DNA from 3 places in the Sulfuritalea sp. genome. Region 2 is predicted to be linked to each of the others. Evidence: predicted binding sites of a transcription regulator. Region 2 holds the regulator's gene; each other region holds the start of a gene.
The links. The regulator sigma-54, encoded in region 2, starts transcription at its own class of promoters, with help from an activator protein. The targets are predictions, from matches to a motif close to TGGCACNNTTCCTGCT.
Positions count from the first base shown of each region.

Region 1: the regulator sigma-54 is predicted to act here: its motif matches at 2,135-2,150, upstream of RMO95_RS20835 (CmpA/NrtA family ABC transporter substrate-binding protein).
Region 3: the regulator sigma-54 is predicted to act here: its motif matches at 5,205-5,220, upstream of flgB (flagellar basal body rod protein FlgB).

Region 1 is NZ_JASJPC010000057.1:157-7,823, forward strand. It holds partial or broken gene RMO95_RS20830 (ABC transporter permease) at 1-571, opposite strand, end outside; gene RMO95_RS20835 (CmpA/NrtA family ABC transporter substrate-binding protein) at 751-2,100, opposite strand; gene RMO95_RS20840 (hypothetical protein) at 2,320-2,592, opposite strand; gene RMO95_RS20845 (efflux RND transporter permease subunit) at 2,738-5,794, opposite strand; gene RMO95_RS20850 (efflux RND transporter periplasmic adaptor subunit) at 5,811-6,956, opposite strand; gene lysA (diaminopimelate decarboxylase) at 6,956-7,667, opposite strand, start outside.
Region 2 is NZ_JASJPC010000033.1:138,567-146,233, reverse strand. It holds gene RMO95_RS15260 (hypothetical protein) at 1-367, opposite strand, end outside; gene hprK (HPr(Ser) kinase/phosphatase) at 432-1,385, opposite strand; gene ptsN (PTS IIA-like nitrogen regulatory protein PtsN) at 1,370-1,828, opposite strand; gene hpf (ribosome hibernation-promoting factor, HPF/YfiA family) at 1,967-2,281, opposite strand; gene RMO95_RS15240 (RNA polymerase factor sigma-54) at 2,308-3,759, opposite strand; gene lptB (LPS export ABC transporter ATP-binding protein) at 3,759-4,502, opposite strand; gene RMO95_RS15230 (regulatory protein RecX) at 4,568-5,017, opposite strand; gene recA (recombinase RecA) at 5,097-6,122, opposite strand; gene RMO95_RS15220 (CinA family protein) at 6,192-6,683, opposite strand; gene RMO95_RS15215 (phosphatidylglycerophosphatase A) at 6,683-7,180, opposite strand; gene thiL (thiamine-phosphate kinase) at 7,173-7,667, opposite strand, start outside.
Region 3 is NZ_JASJPC010000050.1:45,499-53,165, forward strand. It holds gene flgG (flagellar basal-body rod protein FlgG) at 1-12, opposite strand, end outside; gene RMO95_RS19695 (flagellar hook protein FlgE) at 107-1,471, opposite strand; gene flgF (flagellar basal-body rod protein FlgF) at 1,548-2,300, opposite strand; gene flgE (flagellar hook protein FlgE) at 2,338-3,627, opposite strand; gene RMO95_RS19710 (flagellar hook assembly protein FlgD) at 3,641-4,324, opposite strand; gene flgC (flagellar basal body rod protein FlgC) at 4,348-4,749, opposite strand; gene flgB (flagellar basal body rod protein FlgB) at 4,755-5,159, opposite strand; gene flgA (flagellar basal body P-ring formation chaperone FlgA) at 5,403-6,095, shown strand; gene flgM (flagellar biosynthesis anti-sigma factor FlgM) at 6,337-6,642, shown strand; gene RMO95_RS19735 (flagellar protein FlgN) at 6,657-7,121, shown strand; gene motD (flagellar motor protein MotD) at 7,152-7,667, opposite strand, start outside.

The DNA of each region.
Region 1 (7,667 bases), on a different contig from region 2:
GATTGACTTCCAGCGTGCGCGCCACGTTGATCCAGTCGCGCCGCACCGAGGCGACGCCGAAGGCGGTGTTGAGCAGCATCGGCCAGATCGAGCAGATGAATATGACGAAGATGCCGGAGACATTGGAGTCCTTCAGCGTGTACAACGCCAGCGGCATCCAGGCCAGCGGCGAGATCGGCTTCAACACCTGGATGAAGGGATCGAAGGCCCGGTACAGCAGCGGCGACATGCCGATGGTGAAGCCCAGCGGTACCGCAACCAGCACCGCCAGAAAAAATCCCAGGGCGACCCGCGCCAGCGAATGGCCGAGCTGGATGGCAATGCCCTTGTCGTTGGGCCCGCGGTCGTAGAACGGGTCCGACAGGTATTTGACGAAGGCCTTGCCGACTTCCAGCGGCGGCGGGAAGCCGCCCGATTTCTCCGCGCCCTTGCCCATCAGTGCCGCGTACTCCGCATCGGCGCCGGTCGCCCCGGCCGATTCCTTCGGCAGCGTGGCCATGTGCCAGGCGCCGATGAAAATCAGGAACAGCAGCACCGAGATGAAGCCGGCCTTGAGGTTGAGGGAGCGCATCGTCGTTACCGTGAAGTACGTTGCCAAGCACGCTGTGTCAGGTTCGAGCGCAGCGAGCCGATTAGTAGCCTCCCCGCGAGGGGAGGATGGGAGGGGCGGGCCAATTTGCCAGCTTGAGACATTGCGACGTCGAGGTATTTCATGATGTGGGGTGGTTCATCGAAGTCATGAGATATTTCTCAGCTGCGCTTGATGGCGAAGCTATTGATATAGGCGTCGGGCTTGTTGAAGTCGAACTCCTTGCCCATCACCTTGAACTTCTGGTAGTCCGCCTTCGGCACCGCCATGCCGATCTCGGCCATGCGCTTCCGGGCGTCGGTCAGCAGGTACACCTTCTCGGCGATGTCCTTGTAGCGCACCTCGCCCTTGACGTAGCCCCAGCGTTTCATCTGGCTCAGGATCCAGACCGCCATCGAGTACCAGGGGAAGGGATCGAAGTCGGCGCGGTCGGGAACGTTTTTGACATTGCCCAGGCCGTCGGCGAACTTGCCGGTCAGCACCTGTTCGAGAACGGTCTTCGGCTGGTTCAGGTAGTTGGCGGGCGACAGCACTTCGGCCATCAGCGGCCGGTTCTTCGGATCGCGCGCCATCGCGGCGGCGGTCAGGATGGCGCGATACAGGGCGGCGAAGGTGTTCGGATTTTCCTTGATGAAGGCCGCCGGCACGCCGAAGGAACAGCAGGGGTGGCCGTCCCACAGCTCCTTGGAAAGGATGTGCAGGAAGCCGACTTCGTCATACACCGCGCGCTGGTTGAAGGGGTCGGGGCCGAGGTAGCCGTCGAGGTTGCCGGCGCGCAGGTTGGCCACCATTTCGGGCGGCGGCACGACGCGGATCTGGATGTCCTTGTCCGGATCGAGGCCGTGTTCGGCGACGTAGTAGCGCAGCAGGAAGTTGTGCATCGAGTATTCGAAAGGCACGGCGAACTTGAAGCCCTTCCACATCTTCGGATCGCGCTTGTCCTTGTGCTTGACGTGCAGCGTGATGGCCTGGCCGTTGGTGTTCTGGATCGTTGCGACGTTGATCGGCATCGGATTGGAGCCGATGCCCATCGACATCGCCAGCGGCATCGGCGCCAGCATGTGCGAGGCGTCGTATTCGCGGTTCTGCACCTTGTCGCGGATCAGCGCCCAGCCGGCGGTCTTGACCACGCTGACGTTGAGTCCCTGCTTCTTGTAGAAGCCCAGCGGGTCGGCCATGATCAGCGGACTGGCGCAGGTGATCGGGATGAAGCCGATCTTGAGGTCTTTCTTCTCCAGGCTGCCCTTTTCCTGCGCCATGGCTTCCAGCGTGCCGAAGGGGATCAGCGAGGAAATCGCGGCCCAGGCGGTCGAGGCGCCGACAGCCGAGAGGAACTTGCGGCGCTCGCCATCCTCGGGGAACAGCGCGCGCATCACGGTGGTTTGCAGCACGCGCTGGTTCAGCGCTTCCGTTTCCTGCAACGAGGCGTCGTGTTCGGCCTGACTGCCGTGATGGCCGCAGTTGCAGCGTGCGATGGCACGGGTTGAATCGAAGGGATCGTGCAGTGACATGATGGTCTCCGGAAAGAAGGTTCATCCGGTGCAGTGCAGACTCCGTGCCATCTATCACAAGGGCATGATTCGGCGTTACTAATTGTCGTATTCGGCGCGCCGTGCGGGGGATGGAGGGCGGCGGACGAAGCCGCGCGCACCATGACGGGGCGCAGGCCCGCCGTGCTTACGCCAGATTGGGGCGCGGGCTTGCGGGTGACGAAGCCGCGATGCTGAATGTCAGTGGCCGTGCTTGCGCTGGGCTGTGGCGACGGCTTGTTTTGGCTCCGGCTGGGGGTAGCGCATCACGACCACGGCTTCCTCCGGCTCGAACCAGAACTCGCCGTGGGGAAGCTCGAGGCTGCCGGTAATCAGCACCACCAGGCCGTCGGCCATGTTGATGCGGGTCACGGTCTCCCAGGCAAAGGTCGGGTGGGCGCTGGCGCCGGGGCCGTTGTAGATGTGATCGCCGACCTGCACGTCGGCCGCCGCTACGGTGATCCTGTTGGTCATGCCCGGTCTCCTTGCGCGACGATTCCGGGTCGGCCCGGAGCGTCAGGCGAGCATGATGCACTCTTCCCGCGAAGCTCGCCAGGGTATTGCGGACCCACCCTGCCGGTGGCCGAGAGTTGGCGCTGGCGCCACGGCGCCGAGGGCTTCAGGCGCGGCGTTCGCGCCGGCTTTCCAGCAGCGAATAGACGGCCGGCACCACCACCAGCGTCAGCAGCGTCGAGGAGATCATGCCGCCGATCACGGCGATCGCCAGCGGCTGCTGGGTCTCGGCGCCGGCGCCGAGACCCAGCGCGGCCGGGGCCAGCGCCAGGATCACGGTAGCCGAGGTCATCAGCACCGGCCGCATGCGGATCGGGCAGGCATTGCGCAACGCGGCATCGACCGCCATGCCGGCATCGCGGCGCTGGTTGGCGAGGTCGACCAGCAGGATGGAGTTCTTGGCGACGAGGCCGATCAGCAGCGTCAGGCCGATCATGGAATAGATGTTCAAAGTGTGTCCGGTGGCCCACAGCGCGGCGATGCCGCCGACCACGGCCAGCGGCTGCGCCAACATCACGATGGCCGGCTGCAGGAAGGAGTTGAACTGGCTGGCGAGCACCATGTAGAGCAGCACCAGCGCGAGGGCGAAGGTGAATACCATGTACTTCATGGTCTTGCCGAATTCCTCGGCCTGGCCGATGAAGCGCACCTGATAGCCGGCCGGCAGCATTTCCTGCGCTGTGCGGCGCACCGCCTCGACGGCTTCGCCCAGCGGCATCGACGGCGTGGCATAGAACGTGGCGGCGTATTGCAGGTCGAAGCGGCCGACTACGGCCGGCCCCAGTCGTTCTTCGAAGCGGGCCACGGAATCGAGGCGCACCATCTTGCCGTCGCGGCTGCGCAGGAAAATTTTCGACAGGTCGGCTGGCTGGGTGAATTCGCCGGGTTTGGCCTTGACGCGAATGTCATAGCGCTGGCCGTCGCCGGGCTCGTCGTTGAATTTGGCGATGTCGATGCCACCGGTCAGCATGTTCACCGCGAGGGCGACGTCGCTGGAGGACAGGTTGGCGGCGGCGATACGCAGGCGGTCGGGGATGAACACCAGCTGCGGCAGGTCGAGCTGGATGTCGGAATCGGTGCGGCCGATGCCGGGCACGGTGGCCAGCTTCTGCTGCAGTTCACGCGAGAGGCGGCCGATTTCGTTGATGTTGTCGCCGGCGAGGACGAACTGCAATGGCTCGCCGCGCTGGCCGCCGACCACCGCGAAGGGCGCGGCAAAGGCGCGCGCGCCGGGAATCGCAGCCAGATCGCGACGCACCGCGGCGATGACTTCATGTTGACTGCGCGTGCGTTCCTCGCGCGGCGCCATGCGCACCACCACGGTGCCCTGGTTCACCTGGCCGGCGCTGCCCAGACCGATCAGGGCGAACTCGGTGCGGATCTCCGGGTAGCGATTGAGCACGGCTTCGACTTCGCGCAGCTTGCTGTCGGTGTAGTCGATGCTGGACCCCAGCGGCGTGCGCAGCGAAATGCGGAAGCGGCCTTCGTCCTCGTCCGGGGTGAAGGTCTTGCCGACGTTCATGAAAAAGAAGGCCGAGGAGCCGACCACTGCGACGGTCAGCGCCACGACGTGCCAGCGTTGACGCAGGGCACGGTCGAGCAGGCGGATGTAGAGACGGTCGAGGCCGCCCAGCACGCGGTCGAACAGATGGTAGATGCGGCCATGCTGTTTCTCGACCTTGAGGTAGCGCGAGCAGAGCATCGGCGTCAGGGTCAGCGAAACGAACAGCGAGACCAGCACGCCGAAGGTGACGACCACGGCAAAGGAGCGGAAGAACTGGCCGATGATGCCGGAGAGGAAAATCACCGGGGCGAAGATGGAGACCAGCGACAGCGTTGCCGCGATCACCGCGAACACCACTTCCTTGCTGCCGTTGACCGCGGCGGCCACCGGGTCGGGGTCGATCTCCTCGCGATGGCGGAAGACGTTCTCCAGCACCACGATGGCATCGTCCACCACGACGCCGATCAAGAGCAGCAGCGCCAGCATGGTCAGCGAGTTCAGCGTGTAGCCGAAGAAGTAGATCACCGCGATGGCACCCATCAGCGACACCGGGATCGCCAGCGCGACGATCAGCGTCGAACGCACCGAGCGCAGGAAGAACCAGACCACCAAGGATGCCAGCAGCGTGCCTTCGATCAGGTGCTGCTTGAGCGAATTGACGATTTCGAGGATGAACACCGCATCGTTGGAGACGATGCTGATCTTCATGCCCGGCGGCAGTTGCGGCTCGATTTCCTTTTCGAGTTTTTCGCGGATGCGCTCGACGATGGCGACGGTGTTGGCGTTGGTCACCTTGACCACGCCCATGCCGATCGTCGTCTCGCCGTTGAAGCGCGCCAGTTGGCGGTTGTCGGTGAGGCCGTCTTCCAGCTCGGCGATGTCGGTGAGGCGGATCGGCGCGGCATTCGGTGGCGTGCCGCGGTAGCCGACCACCAGGCCGCCCAGCGCATCCAGGGTGTGGAATTCGAGATCGAGCTTGACCAGGTGTTCGGTGGTTTCGCCGACGATGAAGCCACCGGCCAGTTGCACATGCTCGCGGGCGAAGGCATCGCTGATGTCCTGCGCCGAGACGCCCAGCGCGCTCATGCGGTCGGGCAGCAGATTGACGCGGATGGTGCGGTCGCGGCGGCCGCCGAGGCGCACTTCGCCGACGCCGTTGATGGTTTCCAGTTTCTTCTTGATGACGTTGAGCGCGTACTGGTTCAGCTGCTGCTGGGTGCGGTCGCCCTGCACCGCCATCCAGAAGATCGGCGAGGCATTGGTCTCCACCTTGGCCACGATCGGCGGATCGACGTCCCGGGGCAGCCGGCGCTGCGCCTGGTTGACCTTGGACTGCACCTCGGTGAAGGCGACGTCGACATTCTTTTCCAGGCCGAAGGTGATGTTCACCACCGAGACGCCGGGCGAGGACGTGGACTGGATGTGCTCGATGCCGGGTACGCTATTGACCGCGCTTTCGACCAGGTTGGTGACGCTGGAATCGACGATGTCGGGGTTGGCGCCCTTCAGCGTGGTGGTGATCGAAACCACCGGAAACTCGATGTAGGGCAGCCGGTCCATGCCGATGCGGGTGAAGGCGATCACCCCGAACAACACCAGCACGGCGTTCGCCATCCACGCCAGGACGTGGCGCTTGACGGAAAGCTCGGGCAGGGTCACTGCAACAAAAGTCGCGTCAGCGACTCACGACGCTCCCCTCTCCCGTCGCGGGAGAGGGGTTGGGGGTGAGGGCGGCGGCCGGCTTGGCGGCTTCCTTGATGGCGACCGCTGCGCCGTTGGTGAGGAAGCCGGCACCATCGAGCGCGATGGTTTCGCCGCCGGCCAGGCCTTCGAGAATCTCGATGCGGCCGCCGCGCTTGGCGCCGACCTTGACCGGCTTCTGCTGCGCCTTCTTCTGTCCGTCCGCCTCGGCGATGACATACACGACCTTGCCGGCGGGGCGCAGCACGACGCTCTGTTCGGGCACCGTCAGCGCTTCGGCCTTGGCCGAGACGATCACCGCGGCATTGACGGTGCCGCCGCCGCGCAGGCTGCCGTCGTTGTCGACGTCGACCAGCACGTCGAGGGTGCGGCTGCCTTCGACGACGCCGGGGCGGATGTCCTTGATGCGGCTGGCGAACACCTTGCCCGGCGCCAGCGGCGAAACCAGACGGACTTCCTGGCCCTGTTGCAGCCGCGGACCGAAGCTTTCGGCGAAGGGCAGATGCGCGCGAAGTTTTTTCGGCGCGACGAGATTGAACAGCGGGTCGCCGACTTTGACGTAATCGCCGGGAGAGACGATCTGCACCTCGACGACGCCGTCTATCGGTGAAATCACACGGGTCTTGCCGACCGAGCGGCGGCTGTTGTCGGCGCGCGCCCGCGCCGCGTCGAACTGGGCGGAGAGCGCGGCGCGCTGGGCGGCAACGTCCTCGCCGGCATTCTTCGACAGAAAGCCCTTGTCCATCAGCATCTGTTGCCGCTCGGCGAGTTTCTCCTGCTGCTTCGCCAGGGCCTCGACGCGGCGCGCTTCGGCTTCGTCGGCCCTGTTCTGCAGTGCGACATCGCCGGCATCGATCACCGCCAGCAGGTCGCCGGCCTTGACCGCCTTGCCGCTGCGCGCCAGCACCTGCGTGACCCGCCCGGCGACCTCGGCACCGACTTTCGGATCGGCCAGCACTTCGAGGCTGCCCAGGGTTTCCAGCACGACTTCGAAGTCGCCCTTGGTGGCCTGGGTGACCGTGATCAACGAGGGTGGCGGCACCGCCTTCTTCTGCTCGGCTTTCTGGCCACAGGCGCTCAGTAGGGCGAGAGCCAGGCAGGCGAGGAGGGCGTTGCGCATCAGGCCAAGACCGATTCCAGCGCGAACAGTTCCGCGACGTCCTCGCGGCGGCGGATCAACTGCATGGCCTCGCCGTCGACCATGACCTCGGCGGCGCGCGGCCGGCTGTTGTAATTCGAGGCCATGGCCATGCCGTAGGCGCCGGCCGAGAGGATGGCGAGCAGGTCACCTTCGCGCAAGGCCAGCAGGCGGTCGTGGCCGAGAAAGTCGCCCGATTCGCAGACCGGGCCGACGATTTCGTAAGTCATGGCGTCCGGCATCTTCGCGCCGCTTGCCGTAGTGTCAGCGCCAACTCTTACGATCTCGTGCCAGGCGTCATAGAGGGCCGGACGCATCAGGTCGTTCATCGCCGCGTCGACCACGGCAAAGTGTTTCTCCTCGCCATGCTTCAGCACCTCGACGCGGGTCAGCAGCAATCCGGCATTGCCGACCAGCGAGCGGCCCGGTTCGAATATCAGTTTCTCGCGGCGCCCGGCGAGCTTCGCCAGCATCGGTGCCAGATAGTCGGCTGCCGCGGGTGCTGGCTCGTCGGCTTGGTACTGGATGCCCAGGCCGCCGCCAAGGTCGATGTGTTCGAGGGCGATGCCTGCCGCGGCGAGGCGGTCGACCAGTGCCAGCACCTTGTCCGCGGCTTCCGCCGCCGGCGCCGGGTCGAGCAGTTGCGAGCCGATGTGGCAGTCGATGCCCTTCACCGCGATATGCGGCAGGCTC
Region 2 (7,667 bases):
CGAGCGGCTTGCCTTCCTTGCTGACGGCCTTTTCCGCACAGCCCGAGGCCTTGGCGGCGGGCTTGCCAGCGGGTTTGGCAGCGTCGGCCGGCTTGCCGGCGCCCAGGCACTTTTTGATCGAGGCAGTCTTGGCGGCGCCGTGCAGGGGCTTGCCGTCCTTGCTCATCGCCTTGGCTTCGCAATCGCTGGCAGCGGCCGCCGCCGCCGGTTTGGCAACTGCGGCAGCTTCGACAGCCTTCGCCGGCTCGGCGGCCTTGGCCGGGGCAGCGGCAGGAGCGGGAGCCTTGGCTGGAGCGGCAGGGGTCTGGGCCAGTGCGACATTGGCGGCGAACAGTGCGGCAATGGCGACGGCGATCAGTTTATGCATGGTGAGTCTCCCTATTCATGTGGGCGGCGAAAATGCCGTGCCCATCTAACGCAGGCAGGCGGCCTTAGTTGACCGGGTCCTGGCCGCCGTCGGCCCGCAGCGCGGCTTCCTGGCGCTCGACGAATTCCTGCATGCTGTCGATGCCGCGCAGTTTCAGCACCGTGGCGCGCACGGCAGCTTCCAGCAGCACCGCCAGGTTGCGGCCGGCGGCCACCGGCAGCGTGACGCGGCGGATCGGTACGCCGAGGATGGTCTCGGTCTGCGCATCGAGCGGCAGGCGGGCGGCTTCCGGCACGCCGGGCGTCGGCTTCTGCAGATGGACGATCAGCTTGAGTCGCATTTTGCGGCGGCAGGCGGTTTCGCCGAACACGGTGCGGATGTTGAGCAGGCCGAGTCCGCGCACTTCGAGGAAGTCCTTGAGCAGTTCCGGGCAGCGGCCTTCGAGGGTGTCGGAGCCGATGCGCGAGACATCGACCACGTCGTCGGCGACCAGGCCGTGGCCGCGCGAAATCAGTTCCAGGCCGAGTTCGCTCTTGCCGACGCCGGAGTCGCCGGTGATCAGCACGCCCATGCCCAGCACGTCGAGGAAGACGCCGTGCAGGGTGCCGGTTTCGGCCAGTTGGCGCGACACGAAGGCGCGCAGGGTATCGATGACGAAGGCCGAGGACAGCGGCGTCTGCAGCAGCGGCGTGCCCGAGGCCTCGCAACCGCTGCGCACGCCGTCGTCGATCGCGCAGCCGTCGGCGACGATGATGGCGGGCGGCTTGGCGTTGTAGATTTCCTGCATGTGATGGGCGACTTTTTCCGGCGCGTGGCGGGCCGACCAGGCCACTTCGGGCGTGCCGATCACCTGCAGGCGTTCCGGGTGCATCAGATTGAGGTGGCCGATCAAGTCGGCCGGTGACACCACATGTTCGGTGGTGCATATCGCGCGCGTCATGGGGCCGCTGACCCACGAGAGCTGGAGCCGCTCGCGGTTACGTTCGAACAGCTGGGAAACGACTAATTGGCGTGCCAATTGGCAAAAAGGCCGTGCAGCGCCGCGCTATCGGCGGCTGTGGCGAGTTGTTCGCGAAAAGCCCGGTCGGAGAACATCTGCGCCAGTTCGGAGAGCAGTTGCAGATGGTGCTCGTTGGCCGCTTCGGGCACCAGCAGCACGAATATCAGGCCGACCGGCTTGCCGTCCGGCGCGTCGAACTGCACCGGCGAGTCGAGGCGGACAAAGGCGCCGAGCGGGGCCTTGAGACCCTTGATGCGCCCGTGGGGAATCGCGATACCCTGACCAAGGCCGGTCGAGCCCAGCTTTTCGCGCGCGAACAGGGCGTCGTAGACCGTGCTGCGGGCGACGCCGTGATGATTTTCAAAAAGAATACCGACCTGCTCGAATACGCGCTTCTTGCTGCTGGCGTCGAGGTTTGCCACCACGTTGTCGAGTGGCAGCAGGCTGGCGATCTGATTCATGGTGGAAGCAATTCGGCGATGGGCGGAGGTTGCGGCGGCGCGCAGTATAACGCTATCCGGCGGATACCGTTCCCGGCGCAAGCGCACCGGGACATAACACGCTGCCGCGGCCGGTTCGCCCAACTTGCCGCTACGGGCCTATTCGACCTGCGGGCGCTTGTCGTGGGTGTGGTCGGAGACCTTTTCCTTGTGCTTGACCACCTGGCGGTCGAGCTTGTCGGCCACCAGGTCGATGGCAGCGTAAAGATCGGCGTCGATGGCATCGGCGAAGATGTCCTTGCCTTTGACGTGCAGGGTGACTTCCGCTTTTTGCTGCAGCTTTTCAACCGACAGGATGACGTGCGAACTGGTCACCTGATCAAAATGCCGCAGTACTCGATCGAGTTTGCCCGTGACGTATTCGCGAATGGCCGGAGTGACTTCGATGTGGTGGCCGGTAATGTTGAGATTCATGATGTCTCCTTGTCAGACGTATTTTCTCAGAGAACTTTTCTGAGGTTGACCGGCGGGATATTGAGCAGTTCGCGGTACTTCGCTACGGTGCGACGCGCCACGACGATGCCCTGCTCGCCGAGGATTTCCGCAAGACGGGCGTCCGAGAGCGGCTTCTTGCCGTCCTCGGCGCCGACCAATTGCTTGATCAGCGCCCGAATTGCGGTTGAGGAGGCCGCGCCGCCGGTATCGGTGGCGACGTGGCTGCCAAAAAAGTATTTGAGTTCGTAGATGCCGCGCGGACTCGCCAGGTATTTCTGGGTCGTCACGCGCGAAATGGTCGATTCGTGAAGGCTGACGGTTTCCGCGATCTCGCGCAGGGTCAGCGGCCGCATCGCGACTTCGCCGTGGTCGAAGAAGGCCCGCTGGCGGTCGACGATGGCTTGCGACACCCGCAGGATGGTGTCGAAGCGCTGCTGCACGTTCTTGATCAGCCACTTGGCTTCCTGCAACTGGCTGGCCAGTCCGGTCGAGGACGCGTTGCCGCCGCGGTGGCGCTGCAGGATGTCGGCGTAGAGCCGGTTGATGCGCAGGCGCGGCATGGCCTCGCGGTTGAGGCTGACGACCCAGCGGTCGTGCAGTTTTTTCACCGCCACGTCCGGCACCACGTAGCGCGTATCGATCGGCGCGTATTGCGCGCCGGGACGTGGATTGAGGGAGCGGATCAGGGTTTGCGCCGCGCGCAGCTCGTCGTCGTCGCAGCCCAGGGATTTCTTGATGCGTGCGAAATCGCGCGCGGCCAGATGCTCGAGGTGCTTGTCGACTATGGCCAGCGCCAATTGGCGCGAGGCCGATTCCGGCAGGAATTTCAGTTGCAGCGACAGGCATTCCTGCGCGCTGCGCGCGCCGATGCCCGGCGGATCGAGGTTCTGCAGATGGCGCAGGGCGATGCCGAGTTCCTCCAGCAGGGCTTCGCGCACTTCGTCGTCGTCGGCGACCAGCAGATCGATCAACTCGTCCAGCGGCTGGGTCAGGTAGCCGTCGTCGTTCAGGGCTTCGATCAGGAAGCCGACCAGTGCCCGCTCGCGGTCGGGCAACTGGGTCATCGCCACCTGGGTCGCCAGATGCTCGCGCAAGGAGCTTGAACTGGCCTGGGATTCGCCGCTGTCGAGATCGTCGTCGTTGGGATCGCGCTGGCCATGGCTGCCGGAAAAGTCCATGCCCCAGCCTTCATCGTCGCCGCCCCGCGGTTCCTGGCGTTCGTCGCTTTCGGTCGGCGTCACGGTTTGCGGCGTCGCCAGCCCATCGCCTGTGGCACCGAGGCTGAATGCAGCCGGCTCGCCGGGATCGTCGCGTTCCAGCAGGGGATTTTCCTGCAAGGCCTGGTCGATCTCGGCATTCAACTCCAGAGTCGACAACTGCAACAGCCGGATCGACTGCTGCAACTGCGGCGTCAGTGCCAAGTGCTGCGATAGCCTGAGCTGGAGTCCTTGTTTCATCACATTCTGAAGTGCTCGCCGAGATAAACCCGACGCACACTTTCATTATCGACTATCTCGGCCGGCTGTCCAGCGGCAAGCACTTCGCCGGCGTTGATGATGGTGGCGCGATCGCAAATGCCCAGGGTTTCGCGCACGTTATGGTCGGTGATCAATACGCCGATGCCGCTTTCCTTGAGATAGCGGATGATCTTCTGGATGTCGATCACGGCGATCGGGTCGACGCCGGCAAAGGGTTCGTCGAGCAGGATGAAACGCGGGCTGGTCGCCAGCGCGCGGGCAATCTCGACGCGGCGGCGCTCGCCGCCAGAGAGCGAGGCCGCCAGATTCTTGCGGATGTGGGTGATGTGCAGTTCCTGCAGCAGGGTTTCTTCGCGCTCGTCGATTGCGGCATCGTCGAGATCCTGCAGTTCCAGCACGGCGCGCACGTTTTCCGACACCGTGAGTTTGCGAAACACCGAATTTTCCTGCGGCAGGTAGGACAGGCCCAGTCTGGCGCGCTGGTGGATCGGCATGTGGGTCAGGCGCAGTTTCTCTTCCCCGCTTTCGATGCGAATCTCGCCGCCATCGGCGGCGACCAGGCCGACGATCATGTAGAAGCAGGTGGTCTTGCCGGCGCCGTTGGGCCCGAGCAGGCCCACCACTTCGCCGGCGGCGACTTCGAAGGAGACGTCGGTCACCACGGTCTGCGACTTGTACTTCTTGCGCAGATTGTGGGCCGAGAGCGTGGCGACCGGAGTCATTACGACAGGCGGCGGCACAGCTTCGCTGTCATAGCCGAGAGGGATCTGGTCGGCGGCGTCGAACTTCATTCGCCTTCGGCCTCCAGCGGCTGCTTGAGCAAACGACGGACGACGTCGCCGGCAAAGCCCCGGCTTTGCAGGAAGCGCGCCTGGCGCGCCCATTCCTTGGGGTTGGTCGGCGCGGCGGAAAACTTGCGGCTCCAGGCGGCACGCGCGCGTTCGATCTCGTCGGGCAGGTCGGCCTGCGCCAGTTGTTCGTCGATCATCTCGGGCGCCACGCCGCGGGTCTTGAGCTGATGGCGCAGGCGCGAGGTGCCAAGCCGCGCGGCATTGCTGCGCAAATAGCTTTCGGCCGTACGGCTGTCGGACTGCAGTTGCGAGGACTCCATGTCAGCCAGTACCGCGGCGATCTCCTCCGGCGTGCCCAGCCCTGCCAGCTTGCGCGCCAGTTCGGCGCGGGTATGCTCGCGCCGGGCCAGCAGCCTGATCGCCTGCTGGCGCAATTCATTCGACATGGTGGCGACCGCGACAGGCGCGGCAAGAGCGGTTCGACAAGATGCTTGCCCTCGGCGGATACTCGGTCAAGTACCGCGCCTAGCTGCCTTTCACTGCTTCGGGGGTGCCCAGCGCCGCGACGCCGACGGCCTCGCGCACCCGGTTTTCGATTTCCACGGCGATTTCGGCATGCTCGCGCAGGAACTCGCGCGCGTTGTCCTTGCCCTGGCCGATCTTCTCGCCCTTGTAGGCGTACCAGGCGCCGGATTTCTCGACGATCTTGTGCTCGACGCCAAGTTCGACGATCTCGCCCTGGCGCGAAATGCCTTCCCCGTAGAGGATGTCGAAATGCGCCTCGCGGAAAGGCGGGGCGACCTTGTTCTTGACCACTTTGACCTTGGTTTCGTTGCCGATCACCTCGTCGCCCTTCTTGATCGCACCGGTGCGGCGGATGTCCATGCGCACCGAAGCGTAGAACTTCAGCGCGTTGCCGCCAGTGGTGGTTTCGGGGTTGCCGAACATGACGCCGATCTTCATGCGGATCTGGTTGATGAAGATGACCAGCGTGTTGGTGCGCTTGATGTTGGCAGTCAGCTTGCGCAGGGCCTGGCTCATCAGTCGCGCCTGCAGGCCGGGCAACTGGTCGCCCATTTCGCCTTCGATTTCGGCGCGCGGCGTCAGCGCCGCCACGGAGTCGATCACGATGCAATCGACGCCGCCCGAGCGCACCAGCATGTCGGTGATTTCGAGGCCTTGTTCGCCGGTGTCGGGCTGCGAGATCAGCAGGTCGGGCACATTCACCCCGAGTTTGGCCGCATAGCCGGGGTCGAGCGCGTTTTCGGCGTCGATGTAGGCGGCCACGCCGCCGGCTTTTTGAATCTCGGCCACGATGTGCAGGCACAGCGTGGTTTTGCCGGAAGACTCCGGACCGTAAATCTCGACCACCCGTCCGCGCGGCAGGCCGCCTATGCCCAAGGCGATATCCAGCCCGAGCGAGCCGGTGGAAACCGTCTGGATGTCGTCGATGGCCAGGCCTTCGCCCATTTTCATGATGGAGCCCTTGCCGAACTGCTTTTCGATCTGGGCCAGGGCGGCCTGCAGGGCCTTGTTCTTGTTCTCGTCCATTAAATGCGTCCTTCAAAAGTTGATTCGATTATGGCATGGATGGCACAGTTTTTGCGCTCTCCCGGTTTCTTATGCGGCATCGAGTCGGACCAGCAGGCCGCGCAGGGCGTGAAGCACCGCCTGACGGCGCACCGCTTCGCGGTCGCCGCCAAAAACCGCGGTCTCCGCAACAGCCGTTTCGCCGACCCGACACCAGGCAAAGCATACGGTGCCCACTGGCTTACCAGGTGAGCCACCCGTGGGCCCGGCGATTCCTGTGATTGCCAATGAAATCATAGCCTTGGAGTTTTTCAGTGCACCGGCGGCCATTTCCGCCGCGGTTTCCGGACTCACCGCGCCATGGCGGTCCAGGGTTTCCTGGCGCACACCGAGCATGTCGACCTTGGCCGGGTTGGAATAGGTCACGAAACCGCGCTCGAACCATTCCGAACTGCCGGCTGTGTGAGTGATCACTTGGGCGGCCCAGCCTCCGGTGCAGGATTCGGCGGTCGCCAGCAAGAGTTGGTGCTGGCGACACGCCGCACCCACCGATGCAGACAGGGCAAGGAGCTCGGAATCCATCAGAAGGGCAAGAAGGCCTTGAATACCGCGATGGTCAGCACCGTGTAGCCGGCGGCGATGACGTCGTCCATCATCACGCCGAAGCCGTTCTTCACCCGCGTGTCGAAGAACCGGGCCGGTTCCGGCTTGACGATGTCGTAGAAACGGAACCACAGGAAGGCCGCGAGCTGCCAGAGCAGTTCGGGCGGCGTCAGCATCAGCACCGCCCAGAAGGGCACGATCTCGTCCCAGACGATGGCGCCGTGATCGACCACGCCGAGTGCGCGGCCGGTGATCTGGCAGGCCGCGACGCCGACGGCAAAGGCCAGCAGCAGGAAGATCGCCAGCCCCAGGTCGCTTTCCAGATAGCCGCGCAGGAAGGGATAGGTCAGCCATGCGAAGGCCGTGCCGGCCGTCCCCGGCGCGAAACGCGACAGCCCGCTGCCCATGCCGCAGGCGATGAAATGCGCCGGATGGTGGAAGAGGAACTTGAGCGGGGGCGGAGGCAGTTTAGCCATTGCTGTCCCGGGGTACCGGCTGGGGGGCAAAGTGATCGTAGCCGCGCCTGGCGGGGGTGATGTCGCTGCCGTCGTCGTCATTCAGCACGAGTTCGCCGGGCGCACCGGCGACGATCTCGCCGATGCGGGTCAACGGCAGTTCGAGCTTGCCCGCCAGTTCTGCGACGCGCTCGTCGGACGCTGCCGGCGCGGTGAACAGCAATTCGTAGTCGTCGCCGCCGGACAGCAGGCAGTCGCGTTCCAGGCCGGCCGCAGGCAGGTTCGGAATCTGCAGCCGCGCGGCGAGGGCCGACTGCTCGAGGATATGCCCGAGATCGGCCAGCAGGCCGTCCGACACGTCGATCGCCGCTGTCGCCAAACCGCGCAGCGCCAGCCCGAGCGCGACCCGCGGCTGCGGGCGGTGCAATGCGGCGAGGCAATCCGTGAGCTGCGGTTCGGTCAGCGTGGTACGTCCCTGCAGGTGGGCCAGACCCAGCGCGGCGCGTCC
Region 3 (7,667 bases), on a different contig from region 2:
GGAACGCATCATTGCTGTCTGCTCCTGGCAATCGTAAGGGGTGGAAGCAACCGCGCAAGGCGGTCAGTGAAATTTGAAATGCTCATGGTGCTGCGGGCGCCAAGGATCAATTCGAGCGCATGTTCGCCAGGTTCTGCAGCACCTGGTCGAGGATCTTGAATGTCTGGGCGCTGGCCTGGTAGTTGCGCTGTTGCTCGATCAGCGACACCAGTTCGGTCGCCAGGTCGACATTGGACATTTCCCTGGCGCGGCCCTGGATCGATCCCATGCCTTCGGCCGGATCGCTGTCGCCGGCAAAGCCGCTGAGTTTCTCGGTGGAGAACTTGGGGAAACCGAGACTCACCGCGCCCGTGCCGCGAAGCGGATCTTCGTTCGCCACCCACTGGTTGTCCCCGGTATTGATCAGGGCATTCGGATTGGCGAAATTGGCGAGCACCAGTTGCGCCACGGTGCGCTGCTGCCCGTTGGAGTAACGCGCGATGATGCGACCGTCGGCCTGCACGTTGAATTCGTTGGGATCCTGGATTCTGCCCGCGGTATAGCCATCCTGAGCCAGCGCATTGACGCTGAACGCGGTGCCGAACTGGGTGGTGCTGCTGTAGTCCACGTTCTGGGTGGTGCCGGTAAAGTCGAAACTGATGGCGACGGCGCTGCCATCGGGCAGGGTGTAGCTCTGGACCGGCGAAGGCATCGGCGAACTGACGGCGCCGCGCATGTCGAAGGCCAGGTCGATCGGACCGCTGACCGTCGGCACCTGGGCCGGCACTGCATTGGCGTTGTAGTCCAGCGTCGAATAGACCTGCCATACACTGGCCGGACCAGGCTTGACAAAGTAAACCCGCAAATCGTGCGCCGCGCCGGCGGCATCGAACACGGTGGATGACGCGGACCCGTTGTAGGTCAAGGGATCGGCGGCATCGAAGGGCGCCATCGGCGCCGCGACGCGGACATCGAGGTTGAGGCTGGCATTGACCACCGAGGTCGCCCGTGGCGGAAAGAACGGATCGATGACAAGCGGCACCGGCGCAGGCGTCGCGGCGATCGTGCCGAAGGGATCGCTGCCGAAGCTGGGAACGTTCCCGGTCAGACTGAGTCCGGTGCGGGTCACCAGCTTGGCAAAGCCGTCGCCTTCGAAGGCGAGCCCGAACTGGCCGTCGCGCGTATATGAAACCCGGTTGGTCTCCGGGTTGTACAGGCGGAAGAAGCCCAGCCCGTTGATCGCCATGTCGAGCGGCTTGTCGCTGAGTTCGACCTGGCCCTGCCCGAACTGCTGGAAAATGTTGTCGGCACTGACGCCGGCACTCGATCCGGTATCGGACGGTCCGCTGGACTTGCCGGCGGCGGACACGTTGGTGAAGCGCGCAATCGACGACTTGAAGCCGATGGTCTGCGAATTCGCGATGTTGTTGCCGACCACGTCGAGGGCTTTCGCCGCGGCGATCAGTCCGCTAAGGCTGTTTGCTAAGGCCATGTCTCATTCCTTCCTGTTCGTCTCGCACCAAGCTCGGGCGTCTGTGCCTGCAACTATGCAAGCCCCATGCCCGGAATCAGCGGGTCGCCAGAATCTGGGTTGCGGCGCGGTCGTTGGCATCGGCCGCCGACACCAGTTTCATCTGCATCTCGAACTGTCGCGCCAGGGAAATCATGTTCACCATCTGTTCTGCCGGATTCACATTGCTGCCCTCCAGGCTCCCGCCAAGCACCATCACCTGCTCGTCGGCGGTCGCCGGCTCGCCATCGCGCAGGCGAAAATAGCCGTCGTCGCCACGCACCAGGTCGGCTTGGGGCGGATTCACCAGCTTGAAGCGGCTGATCACGCTGACCGTGTTCTGTGCGCCCGACTCGGGCAGCGCGGAAATCGTGCCGTCGCCGCCGATGCTGAGCTTCACGTCGGGTGGAATGGAGATTGGACCGCCGTCGCCCATCACCGGAATGCCACTGCGCGTCTGCACGATGCCATTCACGTTGAGTTCGAAACTGCCGTTACGGGTATACGCCTCGCTACCGTCCGGCATCTGCAGCGCGATCCAGCCAGGCCCCTGCACCGCCAGATCCAGCGGTCGCGCGGTATGCACCATCGGACCCGGGGTGAAGTCGGTATGGGTGCTGGCGTCCATGGCGAAGGCGCGGGTCGGCAAACCCTTCTGCGTCGCATGTGACAGCACCGGCACCGCCCGCAGGCGGTGCTCCTCGGCGCGGTAGCCGGTGGTGTTGGCGTTGGCCAGGTTGTGACCCACGGCGGCCTGCCGACTCATGGTCTGGCTGGCACCGCTCATCGCCGTGTAGATCATCCTGTCCATCGTCCCGTCCCTCTCGCCGTGTCGCCAGCGTCAACTATCAGCGCAGGTTGACCAGGGTCTGCAGAATGCTGTCCTGCGTCTTGATCGTCTGCGCGTTGGCCTGATACGACCTTTGCATGGTGATCATGGTCACCAGCTCGGCGGTCAGGTCGACATTCGACTCTTCGAGCGCGGCGGACTGCAGCACGCCGTACTGACCCGTGGATCCGGGCGTGCCGACGATGCGGTCACCGCTGGTCGAGGACTGCGCCCAGACGTTGTCGCCGAGCGGTTGCATGCCTTGAGGATTGCGGAACGAGGCGAGAATGACCTGGCCGACTTCGGTCGATTGGCCGTTGGTGTAGCGGCCGAGAATGATGCCGTCCTTGCCGATGTTGAATCCGGCCAGGGTTCCCGAACCATAGCCGTCCTGAATCATCGCATTGACCGAAAAGTCCGAGCCGAACTGCGTCGTCCCGTCGAAGACCACCGGGAAGGACAGGGAATTCACGGCTCCGGTGTAGCCCAGATCGGCATCGGTCACGACGGCGGTGAAAGGCGCCGAGGTCAGCGTGCCCGTGGAATCGAAGGTCAGCGTTCCCAGCGGACCGCCGGCGGACAGGTCCGTGACGGTCGGCACGGCACCGGGCGGATTGCTCACCGCGGCATAGACGTCCCAACTGCTGGCCGCGACGCCCTTGACGAAATACATCGAATAAGTGTGGGGGTTCCCCAGGCTGTCGTAGATCGTGACCGCCGTGGACTGGTTGTAGGTGCGCGGATTGTTGTAGTCGAAGGTCGGATCCGCCGGCGGTGCCACGCGGGCATCGAGATTGACGTTGACCTGCAGCCCGAGATTGCCGGGGCTGCCACCGGTTTGCTGTGGCGGTCCGGCCAGGCTCTGCGACGGATCGAACAGGCGCAGCGGCACCGAAGGCGATCCCGGGGCGATCACGCCGCGCGTCGCCATGATGCCTTTCAACTGCAAACCGTTGGCATTGACGATGTAGCCGGACTGGTCGAGCTGGAACTGTCCGTTGCGGGTATACACCGTGGCGCCGTTGCCGTCGTCCATCTGGAAGAAACCGCCGCCGTTGATCGCAATATCGAGCGGATTGTTGGTGACGCCGATGCTGCCCTGGGTGAATTGCTGAACCACGGCAGCAACCTTGGTGCCGAGGCCCACCGGCGCCGCACCGGCACCGGAAAGAGACGCCGCGAAGACGTCGGCGAACTGCGTCTGCCCGGTCTTGAAGCCCACCGTGCTGGCATTGGAAATGTTGTTGCCGATGGTATCGAGCGCCTTCGACGATGCATTGAGTCCAGCCAAACCTTGTTGAAATCCCATGATCCGCTCCCGCTCAGAAAATTTGTTTAACGTCGGACAGCTTGGCCAGGCCCAGTTGTCCGAGATCCAGTGTTACGCCTTGACTGCTGCGATTGATGCTGGTCACCCCGGCCAGTTCGAGCGGGACGACTTCAAGCTTTTCCGATCCGCGCTTGGCCAGAATCGAAATGCCGTAACTGCCATTGACCGCCTGGGCGCCGCCGTCGGTCTTGCCATCCCAGGCGAAGTTGTGCATTCCCGCATCCAGGTCGCCGAGATCAAGCGTTCTCATGACAATTCCATTGGAATCCTTGATGGTGACGCTGACCTGATCGGCGGCGGACTTCAATTCAAGCCCACCCACCGCCCCGGCGTCGCCAAGAGTCATACCGCTGCCGGCCACCATGACCTGGTGACCGACCAGTGCCGCGGCCTGCATCGCTTCGCTATCGACGGAGCTGGAAAGCAGCTTCTGCAGGGTCGCGTTGAGCTTCTCGATGCCATCGACGGTGCTGATCTGCGCCAGTTGCGAGGTCATCTGGGCGTTGTCCATCGGATTCAGCGGGTCCTGGTTTTTCAGTTGGGTGGTCAACAACCGGAGGAAGCGGTTCTGCGCGTCGGTCGTTGCGCTGGTCGGCTTGGCGCTGCCGGTGCCGTTGGCCGCGTCCAGCAAGGACTGCGCAGTGCTGGATAGGGCGGAAGCCGAAGTGATTGCCATGTCATGCTCTCCTTGCAAAGATGTTATTGCCCGAGCGCCAGGGTCTTCTGGATCAGCGATTTCGCGGCGTTCATTACTTCGGCATTGTTCTGGTAGGAACGCGAGGCCGAGATCATGTTGACCATCTCGTCCACCACATTCACGTTGGGCATCGCCACATAGCCCTGTTCGTTCGCCGCCGGACTCGACGGGTCGTAGCTCATCCGCAGCGGCGCCTGGCTTTCGACCACCCGCGTGACCCGCACGCCGGTACCGCCACCTTCGACCGCGGTCGCCTTGAACTCCACCTGTCTGGCGCGATAGGGACGGCCATCGGCGCCGGCCACGCTGTCGGCATTGGCCAGGTTGCTGGCAATCGTGTTGAGGCGCGCCGACTGAGCGGTAAGCGCCGAACCGGCGATGGAGAATATATTGAGCAGGCTCATGGCGCTTACTGGCTCAGCACCAGTTGCAGGTCTTTGAACTCGCCGCGAATAAAGGTCAGCGCGGCTTCGAGGCGCAGGGCATTCTCGGCGAAGGCGCTGCGCTCGATGTCCATATTTACTGTATTGCCGTCGATGCTGGGCTGGAACTCCGTGCGAAATCTTGCCGCCTCGGCGAAGGAAGGCGCCGCACCCTGCAGCAGGTGCCGCGATGACGTCGTTGCCAGGCCCGGATTACCGGTGCGCCGTCCCGTCAGGGCCGACTCCAGCGCACCCTTGAAATCGATATCGCGCGCCTTGAAATGCGGCGTATCCGCGTTGGCGATATTCGATGCAAGCAATTCCTGGCGGTAGGTCAGCGCGCCGAGTGCCGCGCGGTGAATCCTGAGTTGGTCGTCGATTCGATCAAACATGGTAAGGGTTGTCGGCGTGTCTAATGGACTATATGACGTGGTCCAAGCATCATCCGTGCCATGTCCAGGAATCACCTCTGCCATGCCTGTTTCAGGCGCTTTCGCGCCTTTTCGAGCCGGAGCCGCGACAACGCTGGCAAAAGCTTCGCGGCAACACGGCAAAAGTTGCCGGCCGAAAACCCGGTTGCCGTGAATGTTGCCGGCCGCACACGTAAGCACGGCTTCCTGCGGTAATCTTCGACCATGCATCCCACTGCCGCCCTCCTTTCCGCGCTCGCCGCGATCCTGCTGCTGCCCGCAAACCCGGTATGCGCCGCGGACGCGGAGCCGATCCGTCGCGCCGTGACGGAATTTCTCGATGCTCACGGCAAGGATCTGCCCGGACCGGGTCGTTACAGCATCGGCACCATCAACGCCGGCCGCCTGTCGCCCGATTGCCGCAAGCTTGGTGCTGCCATGGACGCAGGAGCCCGACCGTGGGGGCGAACCCACGTCAATGTTCGCTGCACCGAAGGCGCGACATGGAGCCTGTATGTGCCCGTGCAGATCCATGTCACGGTGGACTACCTGGCCAGTGCGCGTTCCCTGCGGGCCGGCCAGATAGTCGAAGAAGCCGACATCGAACACCGTCAGGGCGATCTGGCGGAGTTGCCGAACGGCGTGCTGACCGATCCGCAGCGCGTGCTCGGGCAGGCTTCCGGCAATGCCGTGCCGGCCGGCCGCCCATTGCGCACGGAAATGTTTCGTCCGCCCGTGGTGGTGAGGCAGGGACAAAACGTCCGCATCGTCTCCGCCGGAGCGGGCTTCCAGGTCGCCAGCGAAGGCCGCGCGCTGAACAGCGCCGCTGCCGGGCAGTTGGTGCAAGTCCGCACGGCTTCCGGCCAGGTCGTCAGCGGCACGGCGCAAACCGACGGCAGGGTCAGCCTCGCCCAGTGAGGTGGCGCAAGCGTTGGTCGCGGCGGACCGGCACGGCGCGATGCCCACGAACAAGAAAGGAAGCGCTACACTGGCGGCCATTCTCAGCGGCAGGGTCGGTCGCCGACGCCACACCTTGCGTCGGCTTGGCGGATCCCGCCGATCAACGGGAAAATTGTCGCCAAAGCCCGATCCAAGCCTAAAGTTGGGGATTTCGGTGCCGTTAAATCCCCTAAGCTAAGAACCCGTACCGGTGCACATCATGAAGATCAACTCCGCGATACCTTCACCCGCCAGCCTGCCGAAAGCCCGCACGCAAGCCACTGCCAATGGGTCAGGCAGAACCGCGGCACCAAGCACCGCCGTAGCCGGCGATGCCGCGGCAGCCAGCAACCTGCAATCGACCGCATTCGTCAGGTCGGCGGCAGCACCCTTCGACAGCCAGCGCGTGGCGGAAATTCGCGATGCCATCGCGCAGGGACAACTCCAGATCGATGCCGAAAAGATTGCCGATCGCCTGATCGAAGACGTTCGGGATCAACTCGGCAAGAAGCGCAGCGCCGATTAGGCAGCGGACACGCCTTGGCCGCAATCGACGTCCTGCTGGAACAAACTATCGCCGAATTGCAGGGGTTCGTGGCCGTGCTGGCCGCGGAACGGGATGCGCTGGTTTCCGGCGACATCGACCAATTGCCGACCATCGCCGATCAGAAGTCGCAACTGGCAATTCGCCTGGCGGGCCTTGAAGCCGAGCGCGACGCAGCGCAGCGCAGCGCCGGCTTTGCCGCAGGTCGCGTCGGACTCGATGCCTGGGTCGGCACCAGCGCCCGGCCGACGGCCGCGCTAGGCATGCGGCAGCGCTACCTCGAGCTGGCCGGCGCTGCCAAACGCGAGAATGAACTCAACGGCAAGTTGATCGCGGCGCGCATACAGCAGAATCAGCAGGCCTTGGCAACATTGCTCGGCGAAGCGGCCGATGCCACGCCCTACGGTGCCGATGGCCAGCAGAAATCCTCTTCCGGACGACGTCCCCTGGGCAGCGCCTGAACCACCTCGCGGCACTGCGCACCGGCTTTTTTATTGGGTCAGCGGCACTTCGACCCGATGGTCGGGGGTGCTCGACTCGATCCGGATTGCCACCCGACGATTGGCCTGGCGCCCTGCTGGCGTCGCATTGTCGGCCACCGGTCGCTGATCCGCATAGCCGGAGGCCGTCAAGCGGCGGGGGTCGACCTCGGTATCGACGAACAGCCGTACCACGCTGGCTGCCCTGGCCGCAGAAAGTTCCCAGTTGGTGGGAAACTGCGGCGTACTGATCGGAATATTGTCGGTATGCCCCTCGACCACGATGGGGAAGTCGGTGGTGGCCAGCATCCGGCCAACAGCGTCGAGCGCGCGCACCGCGCCGGGATCGAGCCGCGCCTCGCCCGGCGCAAACAGGGCGCTGGCGTTGATGTCCACGGTGATGCCGAGGGCACCCTCGGTGACCCGGACCTTGCCCTGTGCCATCAATGGCGCCAGTGCCTGGTTCAGGCTGACGGCCAGATTGCGCATCTGCTCCTTCTTCACCAACTGCGGGGCCGGATTGCGCCG